Regions from separate parts of the Turicibacter sp. St.80E1 genome, predicted to be linked through region 2. Evidence: a T-box and tRNA genes for the amino acid it is inferred to sense, from the RefSeq annotation. Region 2 holds a T-box; the other regions hold tRNA genes.
What was found. A T-box is a leader RNA that pairs with one kind of tRNA and senses whether it is charged. The one in region 2 lies ahead of tyrS (tyrosine--tRNA ligase), so its partner is inferred to be a tRNA-Tyr.

Region 1 (6,864 bases), 930 kb from region 2:
CTTGATGATGCTTAGGCAATGATCCCTTTAATTCCCATAAAGTGATAAACTGGTCCTCACTTAAAGGGACGGGCGCCTCCATGTCAACCTTATCCTTAATCCAGCCTAAACGTTCGTAGTGAGCCGCAACCATTTGGGCAAATTCATACGGTTGACAGAGCTTATCCTTCCACATCTGACCTTTAGCATCTAACTCTTTAAAACGAACCAGATTACCTTTAGTCAAACTCATTTGACGACGAACCATGTCTAATTGGCGACTTAAAACTTGAATCTCTTTTTCCAATAATTTGGTATCATAGGTAGCTAATCCATCAGAAATTGTTCGTATAGATTGTTCAATTTGGGCTAATGATTGCCGATCTCCCCCTAAAAAAGACACGCATAAAGGTTGAATTTCCTCCGGTAACTTTTCAAGAAGAACACGAAGCGCCTTATCCTTTTCACTCGTTACTAACACACGTTTTCCATGCGCTAACAAATGAGAAATTAAATTAACAATCGTATGGCTTTTCCCCGTACCCGGTGGTCCCTGTACAGTCAAGGCAATATTATTAGCGAGCCTTCTTGCCACATCCTTTTGCTCCTCATTCGCAGGTAAGGGAAATAATAATTGCTCACACGTTTTCTTCCACTCCCGCGCCTCAGAATCAGTCTGCTTCAATCCATCTACATCGATAATCGCTTGAAGCGGCTTTGGAATCATCCCGCCCTCACTGATATACTCAATCGTTGACTGTAAATCTTCCTTGAGCAACACCTCTGACCGCTTTCTTACAACTATCATGCTCTGTTGCCTAATCATCGGAAACTTACTTACCAATGGCGCTTCATCAGCTGACAAATAAGCACCACTTGGATGCATATAATGAACCAATTGCCTCAAAATTCCCTCCGTTGTCTCCGAATCAAAGGGAGAAATAAACTGATCCAAAATACTTTCCTTTAATTGCATAATCTCCTGTTGGTTAGAAAACTCAACCCCTGCTAAAACTTCTAAATCCAATTGATAACCGCGGGTACCTGGCAATAATTTAGCGACACCATTTTCAGCATCAAAATCAAGTTCTAGCCTCATTACAAGCATCGGGTGATGAATCGGCTGCTTTAACTGATAAGTTAACATCCCAATTCCCATCATTATTTCAAAAGAATGCTCCTCTGACTTCATCATTTGTCTTAATTGAAAAAAGTAGTCATAAAGCTTTTGTACCTGACGTTTTTTCTTCTGAACAAGTGACCATTGACTCCATTTACTAATCCAAGCCTCATAATCACTTAGCAACTGTCTCATCGTCGACTCCGCTCCCTCAAGGCGTAAAAAAAGCTCATTTTTTTCAATTGTCGGCGCAAAAAAATCTAGCAATAAACGTTCCCAATCTGTTAAATTTACAAAATTTAAATCAATTTTTTTTGCCTTTTCTTCTAATTGATTAAGTTGCTGCATCATAATTATATTAAGTTCATTAACCTCACAAACAGAACTTCCATCTTTAGTGTAATCAAATTTTAATAACGATAATACCTGTCCTATTTTATCGTCAAAAGAAGGATAATCATTTTTAAAAACTTGTTGGTGCACCTCTAGATAGGCCCGAGAATCAACACCAGCTCCTCCTAGAAAGCATCCTTCACCAACAGGCAACTCTTCTAACATCCATGTTTTTTCATACATTTTAATCTCACGAATCGGTTGATTCGTTAAATGACGGAGTGCTAATAAATACTCAAATAACTGCTTTACCTTCTTGTTCAAACCCTTCACTCCCTTAATTCACACTTTTTTTCATTATATCACATAAACTAACAATCTCCGTCCTATTATAGGATTACATATTCCGACAAAATAAACAAAAGATGTCTATAAACACTAGACATCTCCTAAAATAATCGGAATTTCTACCAATTCCGTATTTAATTTTTCCTCCCCTGTTAAAGAAAGACGACTGCCTCCGATTAGAACCACAATTAAGAAAAAGAAGATTAAAATTAAAAACATCAAAAAATGTAATCGGCGATGCATCGGATGGTCTATAGGTGGAGTTTCCTTTGGTAAATAACCCGTTGTAACTCCTGCCTCTTTTAACACTTCTTTACTGAATCCCTGATCATGATGACATTCATCACAGTTAATAGGAGCACTATCATTTTCATTCATAATAATCCCTCCTTTACTAGTTATTATATTGACTTTTTTTCTATTTGACACAAAAAAAGAACTTATGTCTTAAACAGTTTTCATGTTTGACATAAGTTCTTTCATTCAAAACTTTACTTTGCAACACTTCCTGCTATATTTAAAACATCCCAAGTTCTTGAAAATGGTGGTGCATAGCATAAATCTAACATTGCCAATTGGTCTGTCGTTAAACGTGCAAAAATAGCCGTTGCCAAAACATTAACACGTTGAACAGCATCTTTGCGTCCAACAACCTGTCCCCCTAAAATAACTTTCGTATGAGCATCATAAATTAACTTAACAGATATTTTAGATTGTCCGGGATAGTATGAGGTTTGGTTCATATCAGTAATAAAGACAGAGCGATAATCAATTCCTAAATCTTGCACTTCTTTTTCGGATAATCCTGTGCGTCCCGCCTCTAAACTTAAGACCTTCAAACAAGCAGAGGCCAAAGATCCGTTAAACTTCTTATGAGCCCCGGCTAAATTTTCACCAATAATACGTCCCATCTTATTAGCACCAGTTGCTAAAGGAATATATGCAGGGTCCTTCTTTAAACGATGAGAAATAGTTGCACAATCTCCTGCGGCATAAATGCCCTGTACTGAAGTACGCCCTTCCTCATCAATAATAATTGCTCCATTTGCCGTCATCTCAAGGCCACTATCCTTTAAAAAGGTTGTATTAGGACGAACACCCGTTGTTAAAACAACTAAATCAATATCAAATATTCCATCAGTTGACACAACTTTTTGCACCTGAGTGTCGCCGATTAACTCAGTAACCGTATTATTCAAGTGTAAGTGAACGCCTTGCTGTCTTAATTCTTCTTCTAAAATATCTGTAACTTCCTTATCAAATGTATCAACAAGTACGCGGTCATTTAATTGAAATACGTGTATCTCTTTCCCGTATTGCTTAGCTGCCTCAACAACCTCTAAACCAATAAATCCTGCTCCAACAATCGCAATACGTTTTAAAGCCTCATTAGTCATCATATTTTTTAAAGCTAGACCATCTTCCATACTTTTTAAGGTGAAAACATTCCCTACATGAACATTTTTTATCGGAGGAATAATAGCGCTCGCACCTGTTGCAATCATCAATTGATCATAATGATCTGTAAAGATCTCTTCAGTTAATAAATTTTTAACCGATACCGTTTGATTCATCGTATTAATAGACAAAACCTCATGTTCTGTATTAACCGAAATACCTGAAGCATTAAACTGTTCTGCTGTTCGAGCAATCATCTTATTTGAATCCTCAAAAAAGTTTCCAACAAAATAAGGTAATCCGCAAGCCCCAAACGAAACATGCTTAGATTTTTCATACACAACAACGTCGGCTTCCTTATTCGCACGTTTTAACTTTGCAGCCGCGCTCATCCCAGCAGCAACACCACCGATTATAATCACTTTCATAATAAACCTCCCTGAATCAATATCACTGGCAGTTCAACTATTATATATGATTTTTAATAAAAAAAACACCCCGAAGGATGTTAAAATCATATTGGAGCGGGTGAAGAGAATCGAACTCTCACAGTCAGCTTGGAAGGCTGAAGTTCTACCATTAAACTACACCCGCATACTGGGGCGACTGATGGGAATCGAACCCACGAATGTCGGAGCCACAATCCGATGCGTTAACCACTTCGCCACAATCGCCATGGCAGGGGTGACAGGAATCGAACCCACACTAACGGTTTTGGAGACCGCTGTTCTACCGTTAAACTACACCCCTATTATTTAAATATGGTGCCGGAAGCAGGACTTGAACCCGCAACCTACTGATTACAAGTCAGTTGCTCTACCAATTGAGCTATTCCGGCTTTTTATGGCGCCCCAACTAGGACTCGAACCTAGGACCCCTTGATTAACAGTCAAGTGCTCTAACCAACTGAGCTATTGAGGCTTTTTTGTTGCCCAGCAACGTCCTACTCTCGCACTTTCGTACTACCATCGGCGCTAAGAAGCTTAACTTCTGTGTTCGGTATGGGAACAGGTGTGACCTTCTTGCTATCATTACTGGACCTTTTTTGGTGCCTAGGGCCGGAATCGAACCGGCACGGGTGTCACCACCCGCAGGATTTTAAGTCCTGTGCGTCTACCAGTTCCGCCACCCAGGCATTTCATTATTTCAGGCACGCGCCTTTTTTCAAAATGGTGTCCTGCAGAGGACTCGAACCTCTGACCCTCTGATTAAAAGTCAGATGCTCTACCAACTGAGCTAGCAGGACATCATTGGCTGGGCTAGCTGGATTCGAACCAGCGCATGACGGAGTCAAAGTCCGTTGCCTTACCGCTTGGCTATAGCCCATTCTTAAATGGTGGCTTGGGACGGAATCGAACCGCCGACACAAGGATTTTCAGTCCTTTGCTCTACCGACTGAGCTACCAAGCCTTTTATTTAAATGGCGGTCCAGACGGGAATCGAACCCGCGATCTCCTGCGTGACAGGCAGGCATGTTAACCGCTACACCACTGGACCTTTTGGTTGCGGGGACAGGACTTGAACCTGCGACCTTCGGGTTATGAGCCCGACGAGCTACCAACTGCTCCACCCCGCGATGTTTATTTATTTTAATATGGCGGAGGAAGAGGGATTCGAACCCCCGCGACGCTTTCACGCCCTGTCGGTTTTCAAGACCGATCCCTTCAGCCGGACTTGGGTATTCCTCCATTTTTCCATATTTATTTTGGTAGCGGAGGAGGGACTCGAACCCACAACCTCACGGGTATGAACCGTACGCTCTAGCCAGTTGAGCTACTCCGCCTTCATTTTATATTAATTTTTCAAATATAATCTTTCTAAAAGATAATATTTTATGGCGCCCCAACTAGGACTCGAACCTAGGACCCCTTGATTAACAGTCAAGTGCTCTAACCAACTGAGCTATTGAGGCTTTTTTTATTGCCCAGCAACGTCCTACTCTCGCACTTTCGTACTACAATCGGCGCTAAGAAGCTTAACTTCTGTGTTCGGTATGGGAACAGGTGTGACCTTCTTGCTATCATTACTGGACCTTTTTGGTGCCTAGGGCCGGAATCGAACCGGCACGGGTGTCACCACCCGCAGGATTTTAAGTCCTGTGCGTCTACCAGTTCCGCCACCCAGGCATTTCATTATTTCAGGCACGCGCCTTTTTTTAAAATGGTGTCCTGCAGAGGACTCGAACCTCTGACCCTCTGATTAAAAGTCAGATGCTCTACCAACTGAGCTAGCAGGACATCATTGGCTGGGCTAGCTGGATTTGAACCAGCGCATGACGGAGTCAAAGTCCGTTGCCTTACCGCTTGGCTATAGCCCATTCTTAAGTGGTGGTGGGGGACGGATTCGAACCGCCGAACTCTCAGAGAGCGGATTTACAGTCCGCCGCGTTTAGCCACTTCGCTACCCCACCGTATTCTTTTGTTATATGGTGCCGGAAGCAGGACTTGAACCCGCAACCTACTGATTACAAGTCAGTTGCTCTACCAATTGAGCTATTCCGGCTCTTTATGGTGGAGGATGACGGGCTCGAACCGCCGACCCTCTGCTTGTAAGGCAGATGCTCTCCCAGCTGAGCTAATCCTCCACTTTTATTTTTAATGGTGACCCGTACGGGATTCGAACCCGTGTATGCATGCGTGAAAGGCATGTGTGTTAAACCGCTTCACCAACGGGCCTTTTCGACTTTTTTATTTTATCACGATTCAAACCCTATGTCAAAAAGTTTTTTTGTTTTTTTTATTTTTTCAGTCTCTTTTACTCTATCCAACCTTCCTTTCCTATTAAAGCCTCAATGGAATGTTTCACGTGATAAATAGGTTGAGCATAAAAAGTCTATAATCTGATTTCACAAGATCCCTGAGTTTTATTTAAATGGGATTCATTAAGCGTAAATATCGTATCCATGCTATTGAACAAGTATCCTTAACAGATAATCAATCATTAATAGTCTTCTCACGTTATCCTCGATTGGAAAACCTTATAACCGTTCACTTCAATAATATAACGTCTTCTCCCCTTCTAAATAATAAGTACCACGTATAAAAAAAATCTATAACCATCCTAAAACGAAAATTTCTAATATCCTTCATCTATTCTACTCTCCTTAAGTGAAATATGACCTATCCATTTCAGAAACCTAAAGTTAATAGCGCATCATTTGAAGTAATGATAACCGCTTAATAAGTCTATTCTTGTCTATTAAACCAACCTATCCCCCACTTCTCTTTAATAAATGTGCCTCTTTCCGTCATCCGCTTTTACATGTGGGTACCAAAACATATGACACACATTTAATAAAAAACATGGACCTTTTTTAAAAGTTCAAAAATTACTTTTCGCACCAAGCTTATTTAATCTAGATATATCTACTAAACCTATTACTTTCTTTTTATTACGATTTACACTCAAATTGGCGTATTTAATTTTAAACTAGTCTTCAATAAGCATTCAGAAAGTTTTTTTACCCTCATTGACTATATTTAAATAGAAACCTTAATTTAATGATACATATAGGGCGAAAGAATAAGATAGATGCAAAAAAAAACACCCCGAAGGATGTTAAAATTCATATTGGAGCGGGTGAAGAGAATCGAACTCTCACAGTCAGCTTGGAAGGCTGAAGTTCTACCATTAAACTACACCCGCATACTGGGGCGACTGATGGGAATCGAACCCACGAATGTCGG
Region 2 (6,864 bases):
TTAGATATTACTATTGTTGAGGATTTAATTGAGGAGGCAGGACGTATTTACGGATATGATAATATTCCAATGACGCTTCCGGCGACGGATATGAAGGGCGGATATAGTCCACTTCAATTACTTCGTCATCAAGCGCATCAAACGTTAATGGCATGTGGTCTTACTCAAGTGATTACTTACTCTTTAACAGGAGCTAAGAAGGCGGAACAATGTTTATCATTGCCAAAAACTAAGAAGGAGCTTGTGAAATTGGCGATGCCAATGAGCGAAGAACGCGCTTATTTACGTCAATCGACAATTCCTCAATTGTTAGAAGTTGTTGCCTATAATAATGCACGTACGATTGAGAACGTTGCAATTTATGAAATTGGGAAGGTCTATGCTAAAGAAAATGATCGCTATTTAGAGGAAACAAAGATTTCGGGAGCAATGACGGGTCATTTAGAAACAAATAAGTGGCAATCAAAAGTTGAAAAAGTTGATTTTTATATGGTGAAAGGGTATGTGGATACACTTTTAGAAGAGATGGGTCATTTAAATGTGACTTATGTGCCTGTTGTACCTGAAGAGTATAAAGATTTTCATCCAGGACGTTCGGCAATGGTATACGTTAATGAGGTATTAGTCGGAGTTGTTGGACAAATTCATCCAGAATTACAACGTACGCTTGATTTAAATGAGACGTATGTCTTTGAATTATCATTAGATCTTTTATTTACATTAGATTCATCAAGACAATCGTATAAACCAGTGCCTAAGCATCCGGGAATGACACGCGATATTGCTTTAGTTGTGAACCGAGATGTTTTAGCGGGAGATTTAGTGCAAACGATAAAAAGAGCGGCTAATAAGCTTTTACAAAATGTAGAAGTCTTCGATGTTTACGAAGGTAAAGGTGTTGAAGATGGTAAGAAATCAGTTGCTATTTCATTGTATTATTTAGATAATGAGAAGACTTTAACTGATGAGGACTTACAACCTGTTCATCAAAAAGTATTAAATGCTTTAACAGATGAACATTCAGCTGTTTTACGCGGTTAGTAAAAAAGGGGAGCAAGTAAAACTTGTTCCTTTTTTTACCTTATTTGTGCTAATAAGTTAAAAAAAGTAATTAATCCCTATAATAACATATAAACTATAATCATGAGGTGATAACATGACAAGTGAAAATTTAACACAATTAAGAAATCGAATTGATGAAATTAACGATCAATTGTTAGATTTATTAAATGAGCGAACAGCTTTAGTAGAGGCAATTGGTCGTGAAAAGGACAAGCAAGGATTAAAAAAATATGATCCGATTCGTGAACAGCAAATTATAGAAAAGTTAAGAGAAAAAAATCAGGGACCCTTAACAGATGAGATGCTGATTCACGTATTCAAAGAAATTTTTAAAGTAAGTGTCAAACTTCAAGAAGAGAAAAGTCATAAAAAGGGATTACTCGTTTCGCGTAAAAATAAATTAGAAGATACTGTCATCGATGTTCAAGGGGATATGATTGGTGATGGTGAACCGACCTTTGTTTTCGGTCCATGTAGCGTAGAATCAAAGGAACAAATGGAGCGTGTTGCAAAAAATCTATCTGAAAAAGGATTAAAGTATATTAGAGGTGGGGCATTTAAGCCACGTACATCTCCTTATGATTTCCAAGGGCTTGGTATTGAAGGGTTAAAGATGATGTCGGAAGCAGCTAAAAAATATGGTTTACGTGTGGTGAGTGAAATCATGGATGCAGGTGATTTAGAGGCCGCCTTACCATACGTTGATGTCATCCAAATTGGGGCACGTAATATGCAGAACTTTTCCCTGCTAAAAGCATTAGGGCATATTAACAAACCGGTTTTATTAAAGCGCGGATTAAGTGCAACCATTGAAGAGTTTGTCAATGCTGCGGAATATATTGCGATGCATGGAAATCCAAATGTGATGTTATGCGAACGTGGAATTCGTACATATGAAAAGGCAACACGTAATACATTAGATATTTCAGCAGTGCCTATTTTAAAACGTGAAACGCATTTACCTGTTTTTGTTGATATTACCCACTCAACAGGACGTAAGGATATTTTATTACCGATTGCAAAGGCGGCTTTAGCGGTTGGAGCTGATGGAATTATGGCTGAGGTACATCCAAACCCAATGTTGGCGTTATCGGATGCTAATCAGCAAATGAGTTTAGAAGAATTTGATTTATTTTACAAAAAACTACGCAACTAGAATAAGTTAAACATTTCCTGTCCATACTAAAAATAAGTAGAAAAAGCAAGCGATTTAAAAATGAAAATTTTCATTAAAATGTTGATAAATAAGTACAATTCTTATAAAATGGTAGAGAGAGTTGAATAAACAGACAATATTAGTGCTTACAATGTCGATAATTGTGAGTAATCAAAATAAAAAAGTGCAGGAAATTTTAAAGCAGTAGGAGTGTATGATATGTCTAAAGTAACCATTTATGACGTGGCACGTGTTGCAGATGTTTCATTAGCGACCGTTTCACGCGTGTTAAATAACCCTGAAAAGGTAAAACCAAAAACACGTGAGCGTGTTTTAACAGCAATTAAGGAGTTGGGATATCGTCCTAATGCGATTGCACGAGGATTAGCGAGTCGCCGTTCAACTAATGTTGGACTGATTGTCCCAACATGTTCACGTGCATCAGCATCGGAAATGATCGATGGGGTAGCTGATATTGCGGATAAATATCGCTATTCTGTGTTCTTAAATGTCACACATAATGAAAATGATATTGCGAATAATGCGTGGCAAAATATGATTGCTTCTCAGGTTGATGGTGTTTTAATGATGGCCGATAAATTAACAGATGATGAGGTTGAGCGATTAGCTACGGACACGGTTCCAACTGTATTATTATCAGTTAAAGATTTAGAAGGTCGTTTACCCGCTGTTTTAATTGATTATGAATTAGCTGCTTATGAAGCAACTAAAAAGTTAATTGAAAACGGAAATAAAGATATCGCGTTTATTACTTCAAGTTCACACCATGCGATGAACGATTTAAAAGAACAAGGGTATCGTCGAGCATTAGAGGAAGCGGGATTAGAACCTCGTGTCTTAGGTTTATATACTAAATTTGAAAGTTCATTAAATGCGTTTAAAGAGTTTTTTGATAATAATAAAGCGCCAGAAGCAGCTTTAGCGGTTCGTGATTCGGTAGCTGTCATGTTTATGAATGCGGCCATTGATCATGGAATTAATGTTCCTCAAGATTTAGAAATTATCGGATTCCAAAATACAAAATATGCGATTATGTCACGCCCACAATTAAGTACAATTAACATTCCGACTTATGATATTGGGGCTGTTGCCATGCGCTTATTAACTAAATTGATGAAAGAGGAAGAAATTACGGAAACTCAAATTACGTTACCTCACTCATTTGTTTGGCGTCAAACGACTCGATAATCTTGACAGTATAAGATATAATTTGTTATAATCCAAACGTTAATAATAATGCAATGATAAGACACAAGTAATGATTATTAAAGGGCAGTGACAGAGACTTAGTGATTGGTGAGAACTAAGGCCGTGATAATCACGAATTACATTCTTGGAGCATGTTCGTTAGAACCGGTTTTTACCGTTATCAACTTGAGTGGTTAAATAGACGATATTTAACAAGTAGGGTGGTACCGCGACATTTCGTCCCTTCATGATGTTTTTAAACATCTGAAGGGTTTTTTTTATGGCGCGAAGAAGAGGTTCGAATCTAGCATGCTTTAAGGAAGTGAATGATCTAAAAATGATTAAATGAGGTGAACCTATGAAGAATGAATTTTTAAAAGAATTACAGTGGCGTGGTTTAATTAACGACTGTACAGATTTAGAAGCATTAGATGCATTAATGGAAGAAGGAAATATTAAACTTTATTGTGGATTTGACCCAACGGCAGATAGTTTACATATTGGATCATTACTTCCTATTTTAACGTTAAAGAGATTTCAACGAGCAGGGCATAAGCCACTTCCACTTGTAGGAGGGGCTACAGGATTAATTGGAGACCCAACAGGACGTTCAGCAGAACGCCAAGAAAATAGCCATGAGACGGTTATTAAATGGTCAGAAAGTATTAAACGTCAGTTGTCGCAGTTTCTTGAGTTTGGTGATCAATCAAACGCGGCTGAGTTAGTAAATAACTATGATTGGACATCAAATTTAAGTATGATTGAATTTTTACGTGACTTCGGAAAATACTTTAATATTAATTATATTTTGGCGAAAGATACGGTATGCTCTCGTTTAGATCACGGAATGACATTTACCGAGTTTTCATACACAATTTTACAAGGGATGGATTTTAAACACTTATACGAGACTAAAAAATGTGTTCTTCAAATTGGTGGATCAGATCAATGGGGGAATATTACATCAGGGTTAGAATTAATCCGTAAAACGATGGGCCATGAGGCGAAAGCAGTTGGGTTAACGATGCCATTAGTGACAAAGTCTGATGGAACAAAATTCGGAAAAACTGCTGGTGGAGCGATTTGGCTAGATCGTACGAAAACAACTCCTTATGAAATGTATCAGTTTTTAATTAATACGGCGGATGAAGATGCGATTAAATTCTTAAAATATTTTACTTTCTTATCACAGGAAGAAATTAATGCGATTGAAGAAGCATTTACAGCGGCACCACATGAACGTTTAGCACAAAAGGCATTAGCGAAAGAAGTGGTGACACTTGTTCACGGGTACGAGGCTTATGAGCAAGCTTTAAAAATTACTCAAGCATTATTTAGCGGGAATTTATCAGATCTATCAGCTGAAGAGATTGAAGTTGGGTTTAAAGATGTGCCTTCAGTTGAATTAGCAGAAGATTTAAACTTAGTTGATGCCCTTGTTTTTGCGAAAGCAGCAAGCTCAAAACGTGAATCACGTGAGTTCATTAATAATAACTCAATTTCTATTAACGGTGAAAAGGTGAAGGACTTAGACTATGTAGTTTCTAAAGAACAAGCCATTGGTGGTAAATTTACAGTTATTCGTCGTGGAAAGAAAAAATATTTCTTAATTAAACATGTTTAAAAGGAAAGATAAATTCTTTCCTTTTTTTATTGAATTGAATAAAAAAAAGACTTCGATTGCTCGAAGTCTTTTTTACCGTTAGATTAAAGATTAACGGCTGTAGAACTCTACGATTAAGTTTTCGTGGATATCAGCGAATACTTCAGAACGTTCTGGTAAACGTACGAATGTTCCAGTCATTGTAGCTTCATCGAATGATACGAAGTCTGGACGGTGAACAGTTCCTTCTAAAGCAGCTTTGATAATAGCTAAGTTAGCTGATTTTTCACGAACGCTGATTGTTTGTCCTGGTTTTACTGAGTAAGATGGGATATCAACGCGTTGTCCATCTACTAAGATGTGACCATGGTTAACTAACTGACGTGCTTGACGACGAGTGTTAGCTAATCCTAAACGGTATACTAAGTTATCAAGACGAGATTCTAATAAGTATAAGAAGTTCTCACCATGTTTACCTTGTAATTTACCAGCGCGGTCGTATGTACGACGGAATTGACGCTCAGTCATTCCATATGCATGACGTAATTTTTGTTTTTCTTGTAATTGTAATCCGTATTCAGAGATTTTTTTACGTGCTTGTCCGTGTTGCCCAGGTGCATAAGGGCGTTTTTGTAATTCTTTACCGTTTTCTAAGATTGAGTATCCTAAACGACGAGAAATTTTCCAGCTTGGTCCAGTATAACGAGCCATGCTATGACCTCCTTTTAATTTGTCAGAATTTTGATTTTGCATATCAAAAAAGGAGAAAATTTATCCGATACTATAAGTTAGATTAAAATCCCATATCCTCGCCTTTGCAGCCAAAAGGTTATACGATATGCCATCAATTCCTTTAAAGGGAATATTGAGGTTTAATCTAATCATCACAGTTAGATAAAAAGCTGCCTTTCATCAACGCACTCCAGTATAATATCAAGATTCAATATTATTGTCAACAAAAAATCAAAGTTCTAAACAATTTCTAAAAATTTCATCATAAATTCTATCAATTTGAATGGTTTCGACAATTAGTTGCAGAAAGTGTTGCTATAAATGTGTTTTAATGTCTTCAAGATGGAGATTGTGTTTTCCAAATCCCTCTCGTTTTGGGTATTTCGTGAAAGTTTTCTATCTTCGGGTCTAATATAAGAAGTGAAGAGACCGAGGATGAGTCGACCTATAGGGGTTGGATAGGATAAGAAAAGCAATCATTTTCTTCATTTAGAAAAGAAAAAAATGAGAGGTTAATGATCAGTGTCGTTTCTTAAAAAGTCAGTAGAAAACCGTAGAAAGCATAGGATTTTTTATCAAATTATGATATGATTATTTAACAATAACTCATTTATAAAACATGGTGGGAGGATACTATGATAGATTTTAAATTACTTATTTTGATCCTAATGATTGTTATATTGGCCATTGTATTAATTTATTCAGTCATTATTGTCTCAAAGAAGAAGCAATATTATGCGAAAATTGATGATTTAGATTATATGAAACATGAGATTTCTAATCAGACCGTTCCATTTGAATTAGCTAAGCTTCGCAGTACTAAAAAGAGTGAGCGAATTGTCAAATTGGTTCAACAATGGGAACGTCGTTGGGGAAAATTAGAGTCAGATTTTATTATGGTAACCGAACAAATTATTTATACGGAGGAACTCGTTGCAGATAAAAGCTTCTCAGAAGCCGATGAGCAATTAATGGAGTTACAACAAACGCTTGATGGATTAAAAGAAGAAGTTGAACAATTAATTGAAGAAATTAAAGCGTTAAAGAAATCAGAAGAGCGTAATCGTTCAAATGTCATCGCTTTAAAAGATTCTTTTGAACA
Region 3 (6,864 bases), 700 kb from region 2:
TTGTTTTATATTGATTATTAAACTCATAACGATGACGGTGACGTTCCTTAACATTAACCGATTGGTATGCCTCGTAAGCCTTTGTTCCTTCCTTAACATAACAATCATATAATCCTAAACGCAACGTTCCACCCATTTTAATTCCTTCATATTGATCAGGTAAATAATCAAAAATTGCGTGTGGAGTATCCTCGTCAAACTCTGTTGAATTAGCCCCTTCTAACTTTGCAACATTACGAGCATATTCAATTGCTGCAATTTGCATACCCATACATATACCAAAATAAGGGATGTTATTTACACGTGCATATTGACAAGATAAAATTTTCCCTTCAACTCCACGGTTACCGAATCCTCCAGGAACTAAAATACCATCTACATCAGCAAAGATTTCATCTACAGTTTCCTCTGTTACACGTTCAGAATCAACCCATTTAATACAAACTTTCTTCCCATAGTGATATCCAGCATGTTTTAAGGCCTCAACAACCGATAAATAAGCATCCGGTAATGCAACGTATTTACCAACAAGTGCGATAGAAACCTCACCATTTAAATTACGTACCGTATCGATTAACTGCTCCCACTCAGTCATATCCGCTTCCGGAGCATCAATACCAAAATGTTTACAAACATAGTCATCTAATCCCTGTGCCTTTAAATGCATTGGAACCTCATATAAAATTTCCGCATCAATTGCCTGTACAACTGCTTCCTTAGGAACATTACAGAATGATGAAATCTTTTCCTTTACATGATCCTCTATATCCACCTCTGTACGTAAAACGATAACATCTGGTTGGATACCCAACGATAGTAACTCTTTTACGCTGTGTTGCGTAGGCTTTGTTTTAATCTCACCCGCCGCCTTTAAGTAAGGAACCAATGTATTATGAATATATAGCGTATTATGATAACCAAAATCTTTACGGGCCTGTCGAATAGCCTCTAAAAAAGGTAATGACTCAATGTCACCTACCGTTCCACCAATTTCAGTAATAATCACATCAGCATCACTGTCCTGAGCAGCGGCAATTAACTTAGACTTAATTTCATTCGTAATATGTGGAATGACCTGAACCGTAGCACCTAAGTATTCCCCACGTCGCTCCTTATCAATTACATTTGAATAAACTCGACCAGTTGTAATATTAGAATTTTGTGATAAATTCTCATCAATAAAGCGTTCATAGTGTCCTAAATCTAAATCAGTTTCTGCCCCATCATCTGTTACAAAAACTTCACCATGCTGATAAGGACTCATTGTTCCAGGATCCACATTAATATAAGGGTCAAATTTCTGCATAAATACTTTAAGGCCTCTATTTTTTAGTAATCGTCCAAGAGAAGATGCCGTAATCCCCTTTCCTAAAGATGAAACAACTCCGCCTGTAACAAAAATATATTTTGTCATTTATTATTCCTCCGCTAATAGTTTTTGTCTTAGATAAAAAAATAAGCCCTCCGCAATGGAGAGCAAATTTTAGGGCTCTTAAATATATTATCAGATATATTTTAAGAATACAATAAGAAATATTTATAAACTAATATAGAAAAAGCAAGGAAAAATAATTATTCCTTGCTTTTTCTATTTATGGCCTAGCGACGTCCTACTCTCGCACTTGCGTACTACCCTCGGCGCTAAGGAGCTTAACTTCTGTGTTCGGTATGGGAACAGGTGTGCCCTCCTTGCCCTTATCACTAGACCTTCTGTCAGATCTTATCAATCTCACAAAACTAGATATCTTCTGCTTACTTCTTCTTGTCCGGCAACTCTCGCATCACAGTGGTAAAGTTCAATAACTGTTCATCACCTTCGTGATTCCTCAGTTCTTTTCACTTTCTGCCTGTGATAACCGCTCGTTTTTGCCTTTCCTATTTAGTTAAGTCCTCGATCGATTAGTATCAGTCCGCTTCATCTGTCACCAAACTTCCACTCCTGACCTATCTACCTCGTCGTCTTCAAGGGATCTTACTTCTTTCGAATGGGAAATCTCATCTTGAGGGGGGCTTCACGCTTAGATGCTTTCAGCGTTTATCCCTTCCACACGTAGCTACCCAGCTATGCTCCTGGCAGAACAACTGGTACACCAGCGGTGTGTCCATCCCGGTCCTCTCGTACTAAGGACAGCTCCTCTCAAATTTCCTACGCCCACGACGGATAGGGACCGAACTGTCTCACGACGTTCTGAACCCAGCTCGCGTACCGCTTTAATGGGCGAACAGCCCAACCCTTGGGACCGACTACAGCCCCAGGATGCGATGAGCCGACATCGAGGTGCCAAACCTCCCCGTCGATGTGAACTCTTGGGGGAGATCAGCCTGTTATCCCCGGGGTAGCTTTTATCCGTTGAGCGACGGCCCTTCCATTCGGTACCGCCGGATCACTAAGCCCGACTTTCGTCCCTGCTCGACTTGTAGGTCTCGCAGTCAAGCTCCCTTCTGCCTTTACACTCTTCGAATGATTTCCAACCATTCTGAGGGAACCTTTGGGCGCCTCCGTTACTCTTTGGGAGGCGACCGCCCCAGTCAAACTGCCCACCTGACACTGTCCCCTGACCAGCTCATGGCCACGGGTTAGAACCCCAGTAACACAAGGGTAGTATCCCAACAGCGACTCCTCCAAGACTGGCGTCCTGGTCTCTTCGTCTCCTACCTATCCTGTACATGTGTCACCAGTGCTCAATATCAAGCTACAGTAAAGCTCCACGGGGTCTTTCCGTCCTGTCGCGGGTAACCTGCATCTTCACAGGTACTATGATTTCACCGAGTCTCTTGTTGAGACAGCGCCCAGATCGTTACGCCTTTCGTGCGGGTCGGAACTTACCCGACAAGGAATTTCGCTACCTTAGGACCGTTATAGTTACGGCCGCCGTTTACTGGGGCTTCAATTCAAAGCTTCGCTTGCGCTAACCTCTCCTCTTAACCTTCCAGCACCGGGCAGGCGTCAGCCCCTATACATCACCTTGCGGTTTAGCAGAGACCTGTGTTTTTGATAAACAGTCGCCTGGGCCTTTTCACTGCGGCTTGCTTTCACAAGCACCCCTTCTCCCGAAGTTACGGGGTCATTTTGCCGAGTTCCTTAACAAGAGTTCTCTCGCTCATCTTAGGATTCTCTCCTCGCCTACCTGTGTCGGTTATCGGTACGGGCACCTAATAAATTATCCCTAGAAGCTTTTCTTGGAAGCGTGACATCAGCTGACTTCACCCTTGCGGGCTTTCGGCATCACAGCTCAATGTTTCGCCATGCGGATTTGCCTACATGACCACCTCACTGCTTACACGTGAATCCATTCACACGCTCAACTTAGCCTTCTCCGTCACTCCTTCAGTTTATTAAGTGGTACAGGAATCTCTACCTGTTGTCCATCGGCTACGCCTTTCGGCCTCACCTTAGGTCCCGACTTACCCAGGGCGGACGAGCCTTCCCCTGGAAACCTTAGGCTTTCGATGGATAGGATTCTCACCTATCTTTCGCTACTCACACCGGCATTCTCACTTCTAACCGCTCCACAGCTCCTTCCGGTACTGCTTCTGTGCTGTTAGAACGCTCTCCTACCACTGACACTTCGTGTCAATCCGCAGCTTCGGCGGTCCGTTTAGCCCCGGTACATTTTCGGCGCAGAGTCACTCGACTAGTGAGCTATTACGCACTCTTTAAAGGATGGCTGCTTCTAAGCCAACCTCCTAGTTGTCTGTGCATCTCCACATCCTTTTCCACTTAACGGACACTTGGGGGCCTTAGCTGGCGGTCTGGGCTCTTTCCCTTTTGACCATGGACCTTATCACCCACAGTCTGACTCCCGATCATATCTATCTGGCATTCGGAGTTTGATTGAGATCAGTACCCCGAGGTGGGGCCATCACCCATTCAGTGCTCTACCTCCAGTAGACTCTTATCGAGGCTAGCCCTAAAGCTATTTCGGAGAGAACCAGCTATATCCGTGTTCGATTGGAATTTCACCCCTAGCCACAAGTCATCCAAGCACTTTTCAACGTGCCCTGGTTCGGCCCTCCAGTCAGTGTTACCTGACCTTCAGCCTGCTCATGGCTAGCTCACACGGTTTCGGGTCTACAACATCGTACTCCTCGCCCTATTCAGACTCGCTTTCGCTTCGGCTCCGTCTCTTCAACTTAACCTTGCACGATATCGTAACTCGCCGGTTCATTCTACAAAAGGCACGCCATCACCCTTTAACGGGCTCTGACTAGTTGTAGGCACACGGTTTCAGGTTCTCTTTCACTCCCCTTCCGGGGTTCTTTTCACCTTTCCCTCACGGTACTGGTTCACTATCGGTCACTAGGTAGTATTTAGCCTTACGAGATGGTCCTCGTTGCTTCCGACGGGATTTCTCGTGTCCCGCCGTACTCAGGATCCCTTCCCTGCTTCACACAATTTCACCTACGGGACTCTCACCCTCTCCGGTTGGCCTTCCCAGACCATTCGGCTATCATGTTCAGTCATTTCTGAAGGTCCTTCTACCCCGGATTACTCCGGTTTGGGCTCCTCCCTGTTCGCTCGCCGCTACTTGGGGAATCGATGTTTCTTTCTTTTCCTCCAGGTACTTAGATGTTTCAGTTCCCTGGGTCTGTCTCCTCTATGGCTATTGATTCACCATACGGTGCTAGCGTATGACCACTAGCGGGTTTCCCCATTCGGATATCCCCGGCTCTTTGCTTACTTACAGCTCCCCGAGGCGTTTCGCCGTTTGTCGCGTCCTTCTTCGACTCCTAGTGCCTAGGCATCCTCCGTGCGCCCTTTATTACTTAACTTTTCTTCTTCAGAAGATATCTAGTTTTCAAAGATCAATTCTTTTTGGTGGAGACTAGGGGGATCGAACCCCTGACCTCCTGCGTGCAAGGCAGGCGCTCTCCCAGCTGAGCTAAGTCCCCATTCTCTTTTTATTTTTTAATGGTCGGGAAGACAGGATTCGAACCTGCGACCCCCTGGTCCCAAACCAGGTGCTCTACCAAGCTGAGCCACTTCCCGTTTTTTATGGCGCGCCCAAGAGGAGTCGAACCCCTAACCTTTTGATCCGTAGTCAAACGCTCTATCCAATTGAGCTATGGGCGCTATTTAGTTGGTGCCTAGGGCCGGAATCGAACCGGCACGGGTGTCACCACCCGCAGGATTTTAAGTCCTGTGCGTCTACCAGTTCCGCCACCCAGGCTTTTTATCTATGCTTTATGTGTTCTTTTTCAGTTAAAAAAATGGTGTCCTGCAGAGGACTCGAACCTCTGACCCTCTGATTAAAAGTCAGATGCTCTACCAACTGAGCTAGCAGGACATCATTGGCTGGGCTAGCTGGATTCGAACCAGCGCATGACGGAGTCAAAGTCCGTTGCCTTACCGCTTGGCTATAGCCCATTCTTAAGTGGTGGTGGGGGACGGATTCGAACCGCCGAACTCTCAGAGAGCGGATTTACAGTCCGCCGCGTTTAGCCACTTCGCTACCCCACCGTATTCTTTTATTATATGGTGCCGGAAGCAGGACTTGAACCCGCAACCTACTGATTACAAGTCAGTTGCTCTACCAATTGAGCTATTCCGGCTCTTTATGGTGGAGGATGACGGGCTCGAACCGCCGACCCTCTGCTTGTAAGGCAGATGCTCTCCCAGCTGAGCTAATCCTCCACTTTTATTTTTAATGGTGACCCGTACGGGATTCGAACCCGTGTATGCATGCGTGAAAGGCATGTGTGTTAAACCGCTTCACCAACGGGCCATTTTTTAATGGCGCCCCAACTAGGACTCGAACCTAGGACCCCTTGATTAACAGTCAAGTGCTCTAACCAACTGAGCTATTGAGGCTTTTTATTTATGGCCTAGCGACGTCCTACTCTCGCACTTGCGTACTACCCTCGGCGCTAAGGAGCTTAACTTCTGTGTTCGGTATGGGAACAGGTGTGCCCTCCTTGCCCTTATCACTAGACCTTCTGTCAGATCTTATCAATCTCACAAAACTAGATATCTTCTGCTTACTTCTTCTTGTCCGGCAACTCTCGCATCACAGTGGTAAAGTTCAATAACTGTTCATCACCTTCGTGATTCCTCAGTTCTTTTCACTTTCTGCCTGTGATAACCGCTCGTTTTTGCCTTTCCTATTTAGTTAAGTCCTCGATCGATTAGTATCAGTCCGCTTCATCTGTCACCAAACTTCCACTCCTGACCTATCTACCTCGTCGTCTTCAAGGGATCTTACTTCTTTCGAATGGGAAATCTCATCTTGAGGGGGGCTTCACGCTTAGATGCTTTCAGCGTTTATCCCTTCCACACGTAGCTACCCAGCTATGCTCCTGGCAGAACAACTGGTACACCAGCGGTGTGTCCATCCCGGTCCTCTCGTACTAAGGACAGCTCCTCTCAAATTTCCTACGCCCACGACGGATAGGGACCGAACTGTCTCACGACGTTCTGAACCCAGCTCGCGTACCGCTTTAATGGGCGAACAGCCCAACCCTTGGGACCGACTACAGCCCCAGGATGCGATGAGCCGACATCGAGGTGCCAAACCTCCCCGTCGATGTGAACTCTTGGGGGAGATCAGCCTGTTATCCCCGGGGTAGCTTTTATCCGTTGAGCGACGGCCCTTCCATTCGGTACCGCCGGATCACTAAGCCCGACTTTCGTCCCTGCTCGACTTGTAGGTCTCGCAGTCAAGCTCCCTTCTGCCTTTACACTCTTCGAATGATTTCCAACCATTCTGAGGGAACCTTTGGGCGCCTCCGTTACTCTTTGGGAGGCGACCGCCCCAGTCAAACTGCCCACCTGACACTGTCCCCTGACCAGCTCATGGCCACGGGTTAGAACCCCAGTAACACAAGGGTAGTATCCCAACAGCGACTCCTCCAAGACTGGCGTCC
Region 4 (5,550 bases), 680 kb from region 2:
AATAACTGTTCATCACCTTCGTGATTCCTCAGTTCTTTTCACTTTCTGCCTGTGATAACCGCTCGTTTTTGCCTTTCCTATTTAGTTAAGTCCTCGATCGATTAGTATCAGTCCGCTTCATCTGTCACCAAACTTCCACTCCTGACCTATCTACCTCGTCGTCTTCAAGGGATCTTACTTCTTTCGAATGGGAAATCTCATCTTGAGGGGGGCTTCACGCTTAGATGCTTTCAGCGTTTATCCCTTCCACACGTAGCTACCCAGCTATGCTCCTGGCAGAACAACTGGTACACCAGCGGTGTGTCCATCCCGGTCCTCTCGTACTAAGGACAGCTCCTCTCAAATTTCCTACGCCCACGACGGATAGGGACCGAACTGTCTCACGACGTTCTGAACCCAGCTCGCGTACCGCTTTAATGGGCGAACAGCCCAACCCTTGGGACCGACTACAGCCCCAGGATGCGATGAGCCGACATCGAGGTGCCAAACCTCCCCGTCGATGTGAACTCTTGGGGGAGATCAGCCTGTTATCCCCGGGGTAGCTTTTATCCGTTGAGCGACGGCCCTTCCATTCGGTACCGCCGGATCACTAAGCCCGACTTTCGTCCCTGCTCGACTTGTTGGTCTCGCAGTCAAGCTCCCTTCTGCCTTTACACTCTTCGAATGATTTCCAACCATTCTGAGGGAACCTTTGGGCGCCTCCGTTACTCTTTGGGAGGCGACCGCCCCAGTCAAACTGCCCACCTGACACTGTCCCCTGACCAGCTCATGGCCACGGGTTAGAACCCCAGTAACACAAGGGTAGTATCCCAACAGCGACTCCTCCAAGACTGGCGTCCTGGTCTCTTCGTCTCCTACCTATCCTGTACATGTGTCACCAGTGCTCAATATCAAGCTACAGTAAAGCTCCACGGGGTCTTTCCGTCCTGTCGCGGGTAACCTGCATCTTCACAGGTACTATGATTTCACCGAGTCTCTTGTTGAGACAGCGCCCAGATCGTTACGCCTTTCGTGCGGGTCGGAACTTACCCGACAAGGAATTTCGCTACCTTAGGACCGTTATAGTTACGGCCGCCGTTTACTGGGGCTTCAATTCAAAGCTTCGCTTGCGCTAACCTCTCCTCTTAACCTTCCAGCACCGGGCAGGCGTCAGCCCCTATACATCACCTTGCGGTTTAGCAGAGACCTGTGTTTTTGATAAACAGTCGCCTGGGCCTTTTCACTGCGGCTTGCTTTCACAAGCACCCCTTCTCCCGAAGTTACGGGGTCATTTTGCCGAGTTCCTTAACAAGAGTTCTCTCGCTCATCTTAGGATTCTCTCCTCGCCTACCTGTGTCGGTTATCGGTACGGGCACCTAATAAATTATCCCTAGAAGCTTTTCTTGGAAGCGTGACATCAGCTGACTTCACCCTTGCGGGCTTTCGGCATCACAGCTCAATGTTTCGCCATGCGGATTTGCCTACATGACCACCTCACTGCTTACACGTGAATCCATTCACACGCTCAACTTAGCCTTCTCCGTCACTCCTTCAGTTTATTAAGTGGTACAGGAATCTCTACCTGTTGTCCATCGGCTACGCCTTTCGGCCTCACCTTAGGTCCCGACTTACCCAGGGCGGACGAGCCTTCCCCTGGAAACCTTAGGCTTTCGATGGATAGGATTCTCACCTATCTTTCGCTACTCACACCGGCATTCTCACTTCTAACCGCTCCACAGCTCCTTCCGGTACTGCTTCTCCGCTGTTAGAACGCTCTCCTACCACTGACACTTCGTGTCAATCCGCAGCTTCGGCGGTCCGTTTAGCCCCGGTACATTTTCGGCGCAGAGTCACTCGACTAGTGAGCTATTACGCACTCTTTAAAGGATGGCTGCTTCTAAGCCAACCTCCTAGTTGTCTGTGCATCTCCACATCCTTTTCCACTTAACGGACACTTGGGGGCCTTAGCTGGCGGTCTGGGCTCTTTCCCTTTTGACCATGGACCTTATCACCCACAGTCTGACTCCCGATTATATCTATCTGGCATTCGGAGTTTGATTGAGATCAGTACCCCGAGGTGGGGCCATCACCCATTCAGTGCTCTACCTCCAGTAGACTCTTATCGAGGCTAGCCCTAAAGCTATTTCGGAGAGAACCAGCTATATCCGTGTTCGATTGGAATTTCACCCCTAGCCACAAGTCATCCAAGCACTTTTCAACGTGCCCTGGTTCGGCCCTCCAGTCAGTGTTACCTGACCTTCAGCCTGCTCATGGCTAGCTCACACGGTTTCGGGTCTACAACATCGTACTCCTCGCCCTATTCAGACTCGCTTTCGCTTCGGCTCCGTCTCTTCAACTTAACCTTGCACGATATCGTAACTCGCCGGTTCATTCTACAAAAGGCACGCCATCACCCTTTAACGGGCTCTGACTAGTTGTAGGCACACGGTTTCAGGTTCTCTTTCACTCCCCTTCCGGGGTTCTTTTCACCTTTCCCTCACGGTACTGGTTCACTATCGGTCACTAGGTAGTATTTAGCCTTACGAGATGGTCCTCGTTGCTTCCGACGGGATTTCTCGTGTCCCGCCGTACTCAGGATCCCTTCCCTGCTTCACACAATTTCACCTACGGGACTCTCACCCTCTCCGGTTGGCCTTCCCAGACCATTCGGCTATCATGTTCAGTCATTTCTGAAGGTCCTTCTACCCCGGATTACTCCGGTTTGGGCTCCTCCCTGTTCGCTCGCCGCTACTTGGGGAATCGATGTTTCTTTCTTTTCCTCCAGGTACTTAGATGTTTCAGTTCCCTGGGTCTGTCTCCTCTATGGCTATTGATTCACCATACGGTGCTAGCGTATGACCACTAGCGGGTTTCCCCATTCGGATATCCCCGGCTCTTTGCTTACTTACAGCTCCCCGAGGCGTTTCGCCGTTTGTCGCGTCCTTCTTCGACTCCTAGTGCCTAGGCATCCTCCGTGCGCCCTTTATTACTTAACTTTTCTTCTTCAGAAGATATCTAGTTTTCAAAGATCAATTCTTTTTGGTGGAGACTAGGGGGATCGAACCCCTGACCTCCTGCGTGCAAGGCAGGCGCTCTCCCAGCTGAGCTAAGTCCCCATTCTCTTTTTCTTTTTTAATGGTCGGGAAGACAGGATTCGAACCTGCGACCCCCTGGTCCCAAACCAGGTGCTCTACCAAGCTGAGCCACTTCCCGTTTTTTATGGCGCGCCCAAGAGGAGTCGAACCCCTAACCTTTTGATCCGTAGTCAAACGCTCTATCCAATTGAGCTATGGGCGCTATTTAGTTGGTGCCTAGGGCCGGAATCGAACCGGCACGGGTGTCACCACCCGCAGGATTTTAAGTCCTGTGCGTCTACCAGTTCCGCCACCCAGGCTTTTTATCTATGCTTTATGTACTCTTTTTCAGTTAAAAAAATGGTGTCCTGCAGAGGACTCGAACCTCTGACCCTCTGATTAAAAGTCAGATGCTCTACCAACTGAGCTAGCAGGACATCATTGGCTGGGCTAGCTGGATTCGAACCAGCGCATGACGGAGTCAAAGTCCGTTGCCTTACCGCTTGGCTATAGCCCATTCTTAAGTGGTGGTGGGGGACGGATTCGAACCGCCGAACTCTCAGAGAGCGGATTTACAGTCCGCCGCGTTTAGCCACTTCGCTACCCCACCGTATTCTTTTATTATATGGTGCCGGAAGCAGGACTTGAACCCGCAACCTACTGATTACAAGTCAGTTGCTCTACCAATTGAGCTATTCCGGCTCTTTATTAAATTGGTGCCTAGGGCCGGAATCGAACCGGCACGGGTGTCACCACCCGCAGGATTTTAAGTCCTGTGCGTCTACCAGTTCCGCCACCCAGGCACATTACTATCTAATTGGAGGCGCCAATCGGATTTGAACCGATGATCAGGGAGTTGCAGTCCCACGCCTTACCACTTGGCTATGGCGCCTAATCATATAAGATATGGGGCGACTGATGGGAATCGAACCCACGAATGTCGGAGCCACAATCCGATGCGTTAACCACTTCGCCACAATCGCCATGGCAGGGGTGACAGGAATCGAACCCACACTAACGGTTTTGGAGACCGCTGTTCTACCGTTAAACTACACCCCTATTTATAATGGTGCCGGAAGCAGGACTTGAACCCGCAACCTACTGATTACAAGTCAGTTGCTCTACCAATTGAGCTATTCCGGCTCTTTATGGTGGAGGATGACGGGCTCGAACCGCCGACCCTCTGCTTGTAAGGCAGATGCTCTCCCAGCTGAGCTAATCCTCCACTTTTATCTTTAATGGTGACCCGTACGGGATTCGAACCCGTGTATGCATGCGTGAAAGGCATGTGTGTTAAACCGCTTCACCAACGGGCCATTTTTTAATGGCGCCCCAACTAGGACTCGAACCTAGGACCCCTTGATTAACAGTCAAGTGCTCTAACCAACTGAGCTATTGAGGCTTTTTATTTATGGCCTAGCGACGTCCTACTCTCGCACTTGCGTACTACCCTCGGCGCTAAGGAGCTTAACTTCTGTGTTCGGTATGGGAACAGGTGTGCCCTCCTTGCCCTTATCACTAGACCTTCTGTCAGATTTCATCAATCTCACAAAACTAGATATCTTCTGCTTACTTCTTCTTGTCCGGCAACTCTCGCATCACAGTGGTAAAGTTCAATAACTGTTCATCACCTTCGTGATTCCTCAGTTCTTTTCACTTTCTGCCTGTGATAACCGCTCGTTTTTGCCTTTCCTATTTAGTTAAGTCCTCGATCGATTAGTATCAGTCCGCTTCATCTGTCACCAAACTTCCACTCCTGACCTATCTACCTCGTCGTCTTCAAGGGATCTTACTTCTTTCGAATGGGAAATCTCATCTTGAGGGGGGCTTCACGCTTAGATGCTTTCAGCGTTTATCCCTTCCACACGTAGCTACCCAGCTATGCTCCTGGCAGAACAACTGGTACACCAGCGGTGTGTCCATCCCGGTCCTCTCGTACTAAGGACAGCTCCTCTCAAATTTCCTACGCCCACGACGGATAGGGACCGAACTGTCTCACGACGTTCTGAACCCAGCTCGCGTACCGCTTTAATGGGCGAACAGCCCAACCCTTGGGACCGACTACAGCCCCAGGATGCGATGAGCCGACATCGAGGTGCCAAACCTCCCCGTCGATGTGAACTCTTGGGGGAGATCAGCCTGTTATCCCCGGGGTAGCTTTTATCCGTTGAGCGACGGCCCTTCCATTCGGTACCGCCGGATCACTAAGCCCGACTTTCGTCCCTGCTCGACTTGTTGGTCTCGCAGTCAAGCTCCCTTCTGCCTTTACACTCTTCGAATGATTTCCAACCATTCTGAGGGAACCTTTGGGCGCCTCCGTTACTCTTTGGGAGGCGACCGCCCCAGTCAAACTGCCCACCTGACACTGTCCCCTGACCAGCTCATGGCCACGGGTTAGAACCCCAGTAACACAAGGGTAGTATCCCAACAGCGACTCCTCCAAGACTGGCGTCCTGGTCTCTTCGTCTCCTACCTATCCTGTACATGTGTCACCAGT

Region 1: it has a tRNA-Tyr gene. The T-box ahead of tyrS (tyrosine--tRNA ligase) is inferred to sense a tRNA for this amino acid. The anticodon was not compared.
Region 3: it has a tRNA-Tyr gene. The T-box ahead of tyrS (tyrosine--tRNA ligase) is inferred to sense a tRNA for this amino acid. The anticodon was not compared.
Region 4: it has a tRNA-Tyr gene. The T-box ahead of tyrS (tyrosine--tRNA ligase) is inferred to sense a tRNA for this amino acid. The anticodon was not compared.

What each region holds. Positions count from the first base shown of each region.
Region 1 covers NZ_AP039386.1:704,167-711,030, reverse strand. Annotated here, with positions in the region: gene AC6I0I_RS03555 (PDDEXK-like endonuclease domain-containing protein) at 1-1,756, opposite strand, end outside; gene AC6I0I_RS03550 (hypothetical protein) at 1,871-2,158, opposite strand; gene AC6I0I_RS03545 (CoA-disulfide reductase) at 2,272-3,606, opposite strand; tRNA gene AC6I0I_RS03540 (tRNA-Gly) at 3,699-3,772, opposite strand; tRNA gene AC6I0I_RS03535 (tRNA-His) at 3,777-3,852, opposite strand; tRNA gene AC6I0I_RS03530 (tRNA-Trp) at 3,855-3,928, opposite strand; tRNA gene AC6I0I_RS03525 (tRNA-Thr) at 3,941-4,016, opposite strand; tRNA gene AC6I0I_RS03520 (tRNA-Asn) at 4,023-4,099, opposite strand; rRNA gene rrf (5S ribosomal RNA) at 4,109-4,217, opposite strand; tRNA gene AC6I0I_RS03510 (tRNA-Leu) at 4,225-4,313, opposite strand; tRNA gene AC6I0I_RS03505 (tRNA-Lys) at 4,349-4,424, opposite strand; tRNA gene AC6I0I_RS03500 (tRNA-Gln) at 4,430-4,504, opposite strand; tRNA gene AC6I0I_RS03495 (tRNA-Phe) at 4,513-4,588, opposite strand; tRNA gene AC6I0I_RS03490 (tRNA-Asp) at 4,600-4,675, opposite strand; tRNA gene AC6I0I_RS03485 (tRNA-Met) at 4,679-4,754, opposite strand; tRNA gene AC6I0I_RS03480 (tRNA-Ser) at 4,774-4,866, opposite strand; tRNA gene AC6I0I_RS03475 (tRNA-Met) at 4,885-4,961, opposite strand; tRNA gene AC6I0I_RS03470 (tRNA-Asn) at 5,014-5,090, opposite strand; rRNA gene rrf (5S ribosomal RNA) at 5,101-5,209, opposite strand; tRNA gene AC6I0I_RS03460 (tRNA-Leu) at 5,216-5,304, opposite strand; tRNA gene AC6I0I_RS03455 (tRNA-Lys) at 5,340-5,415, opposite strand; tRNA gene AC6I0I_RS03450 (tRNA-Gln) at 5,421-5,495, opposite strand; tRNA gene AC6I0I_RS03445 (tRNA-Tyr) at 5,504-5,588, opposite strand; tRNA gene AC6I0I_RS03440 (tRNA-Thr) at 5,605-5,680, opposite strand; tRNA gene AC6I0I_RS03435 (tRNA-Val) at 5,687-5,762, opposite strand; tRNA gene AC6I0I_RS03430 (tRNA-Glu) at 5,777-5,853, opposite strand; tRNA gene AC6I0I_RS03425 (tRNA-Gly) at 6,750-6,823, opposite strand; tRNA gene AC6I0I_RS03420 (tRNA-His) at 6,828-6,864, opposite strand, start outside.
Region 2 covers NZ_AP039386.1:1,630,088-1,636,951, reverse strand. Annotated here, with positions in the region: gene pheT (phenylalanine--tRNA ligase subunit beta) at 1-1,041, shown strand, start outside; gene AC6I0I_RS07940 (bifunctional 3-deoxy-7-phosphoheptulonate synthase/chorismate mutase) at 1,157-2,218, shown strand; gene AC6I0I_RS07935 (substrate-binding domain-containing protein) at 2,438-3,427, shown strand; T-box leader at 3,472-3,675, shown strand; gene tyrS (tyrosine--tRNA ligase) at 3,786-5,051, shown strand; gene rpsD (30S ribosomal protein S4) at 5,142-5,741, opposite strand; gene AC6I0I_RS07920 (septation ring formation regulator EzrA) at 6,398-6,864, shown strand, end outside.
Region 3 covers NZ_AP039386.1:2,334,597-2,341,460, forward strand. Annotated here, with positions in the region: gene pyrG (CTP synthase) at 1-1,414, opposite strand, end outside; rRNA gene rrf (5S ribosomal RNA) at 1,598-1,706, opposite strand; rRNA gene AC6I0I_RS11290 (23S ribosomal RNA) at 1,880-4,773, opposite strand; tRNA gene AC6I0I_RS11295 (tRNA-Ala) at 4,818-4,893, opposite strand; tRNA gene AC6I0I_RS11300 (tRNA-Pro) at 4,914-4,990, opposite strand; tRNA gene AC6I0I_RS11305 (tRNA-Arg) at 4,998-5,074, opposite strand; tRNA gene AC6I0I_RS11310 (tRNA-Leu) at 5,083-5,171, opposite strand; tRNA gene AC6I0I_RS11315 (tRNA-Lys) at 5,213-5,288, opposite strand; tRNA gene AC6I0I_RS11320 (tRNA-Gln) at 5,294-5,368, opposite strand; tRNA gene AC6I0I_RS11325 (tRNA-Tyr) at 5,377-5,461, opposite strand; tRNA gene AC6I0I_RS11330 (tRNA-Thr) at 5,478-5,553, opposite strand; tRNA gene AC6I0I_RS11335 (tRNA-Val) at 5,560-5,635, opposite strand; tRNA gene AC6I0I_RS11340 (tRNA-Glu) at 5,650-5,726, opposite strand; tRNA gene AC6I0I_RS11345 (tRNA-Asn) at 5,736-5,812, opposite strand; rRNA gene rrf (5S ribosomal RNA) at 5,825-5,933, opposite strand; rRNA gene AC6I0I_RS11355 (23S ribosomal RNA) at 6,107-6,864, opposite strand, start outside.
Region 4 covers NZ_AP039386.1:2,309,314-2,314,863, forward strand. Annotated here, with positions in the region: rRNA gene AC6I0I_RS11100 (23S ribosomal RNA) at 82-2,975, opposite strand; tRNA gene AC6I0I_RS11105 (tRNA-Ala) at 3,020-3,095, opposite strand; tRNA gene AC6I0I_RS11110 (tRNA-Pro) at 3,116-3,192, opposite strand; tRNA gene AC6I0I_RS11115 (tRNA-Arg) at 3,200-3,276, opposite strand; tRNA gene AC6I0I_RS11120 (tRNA-Leu) at 3,285-3,373, opposite strand; tRNA gene AC6I0I_RS11125 (tRNA-Lys) at 3,415-3,490, opposite strand; tRNA gene AC6I0I_RS11130 (tRNA-Gln) at 3,496-3,570, opposite strand; tRNA gene AC6I0I_RS11135 (tRNA-Tyr) at 3,579-3,663, opposite strand; tRNA gene AC6I0I_RS11140 (tRNA-Thr) at 3,680-3,755, opposite strand; tRNA gene AC6I0I_RS11145 (tRNA-Leu) at 3,768-3,856, opposite strand; tRNA gene AC6I0I_RS11150 (tRNA-Cys) at 3,872-3,945, opposite strand; tRNA gene AC6I0I_RS11155 (tRNA-His) at 3,961-4,036, opposite strand; tRNA gene AC6I0I_RS11160 (tRNA-Trp) at 4,039-4,112, opposite strand; tRNA gene AC6I0I_RS11165 (tRNA-Thr) at 4,121-4,196, opposite strand; tRNA gene AC6I0I_RS11170 (tRNA-Val) at 4,203-4,278, opposite strand; tRNA gene AC6I0I_RS11175 (tRNA-Glu) at 4,293-4,369, opposite strand; tRNA gene AC6I0I_RS11180 (tRNA-Asn) at 4,379-4,455, opposite strand; rRNA gene rrf (5S ribosomal RNA) at 4,468-4,576, opposite strand; rRNA gene AC6I0I_RS11190 (23S ribosomal RNA) at 4,750-5,550, opposite strand, start outside.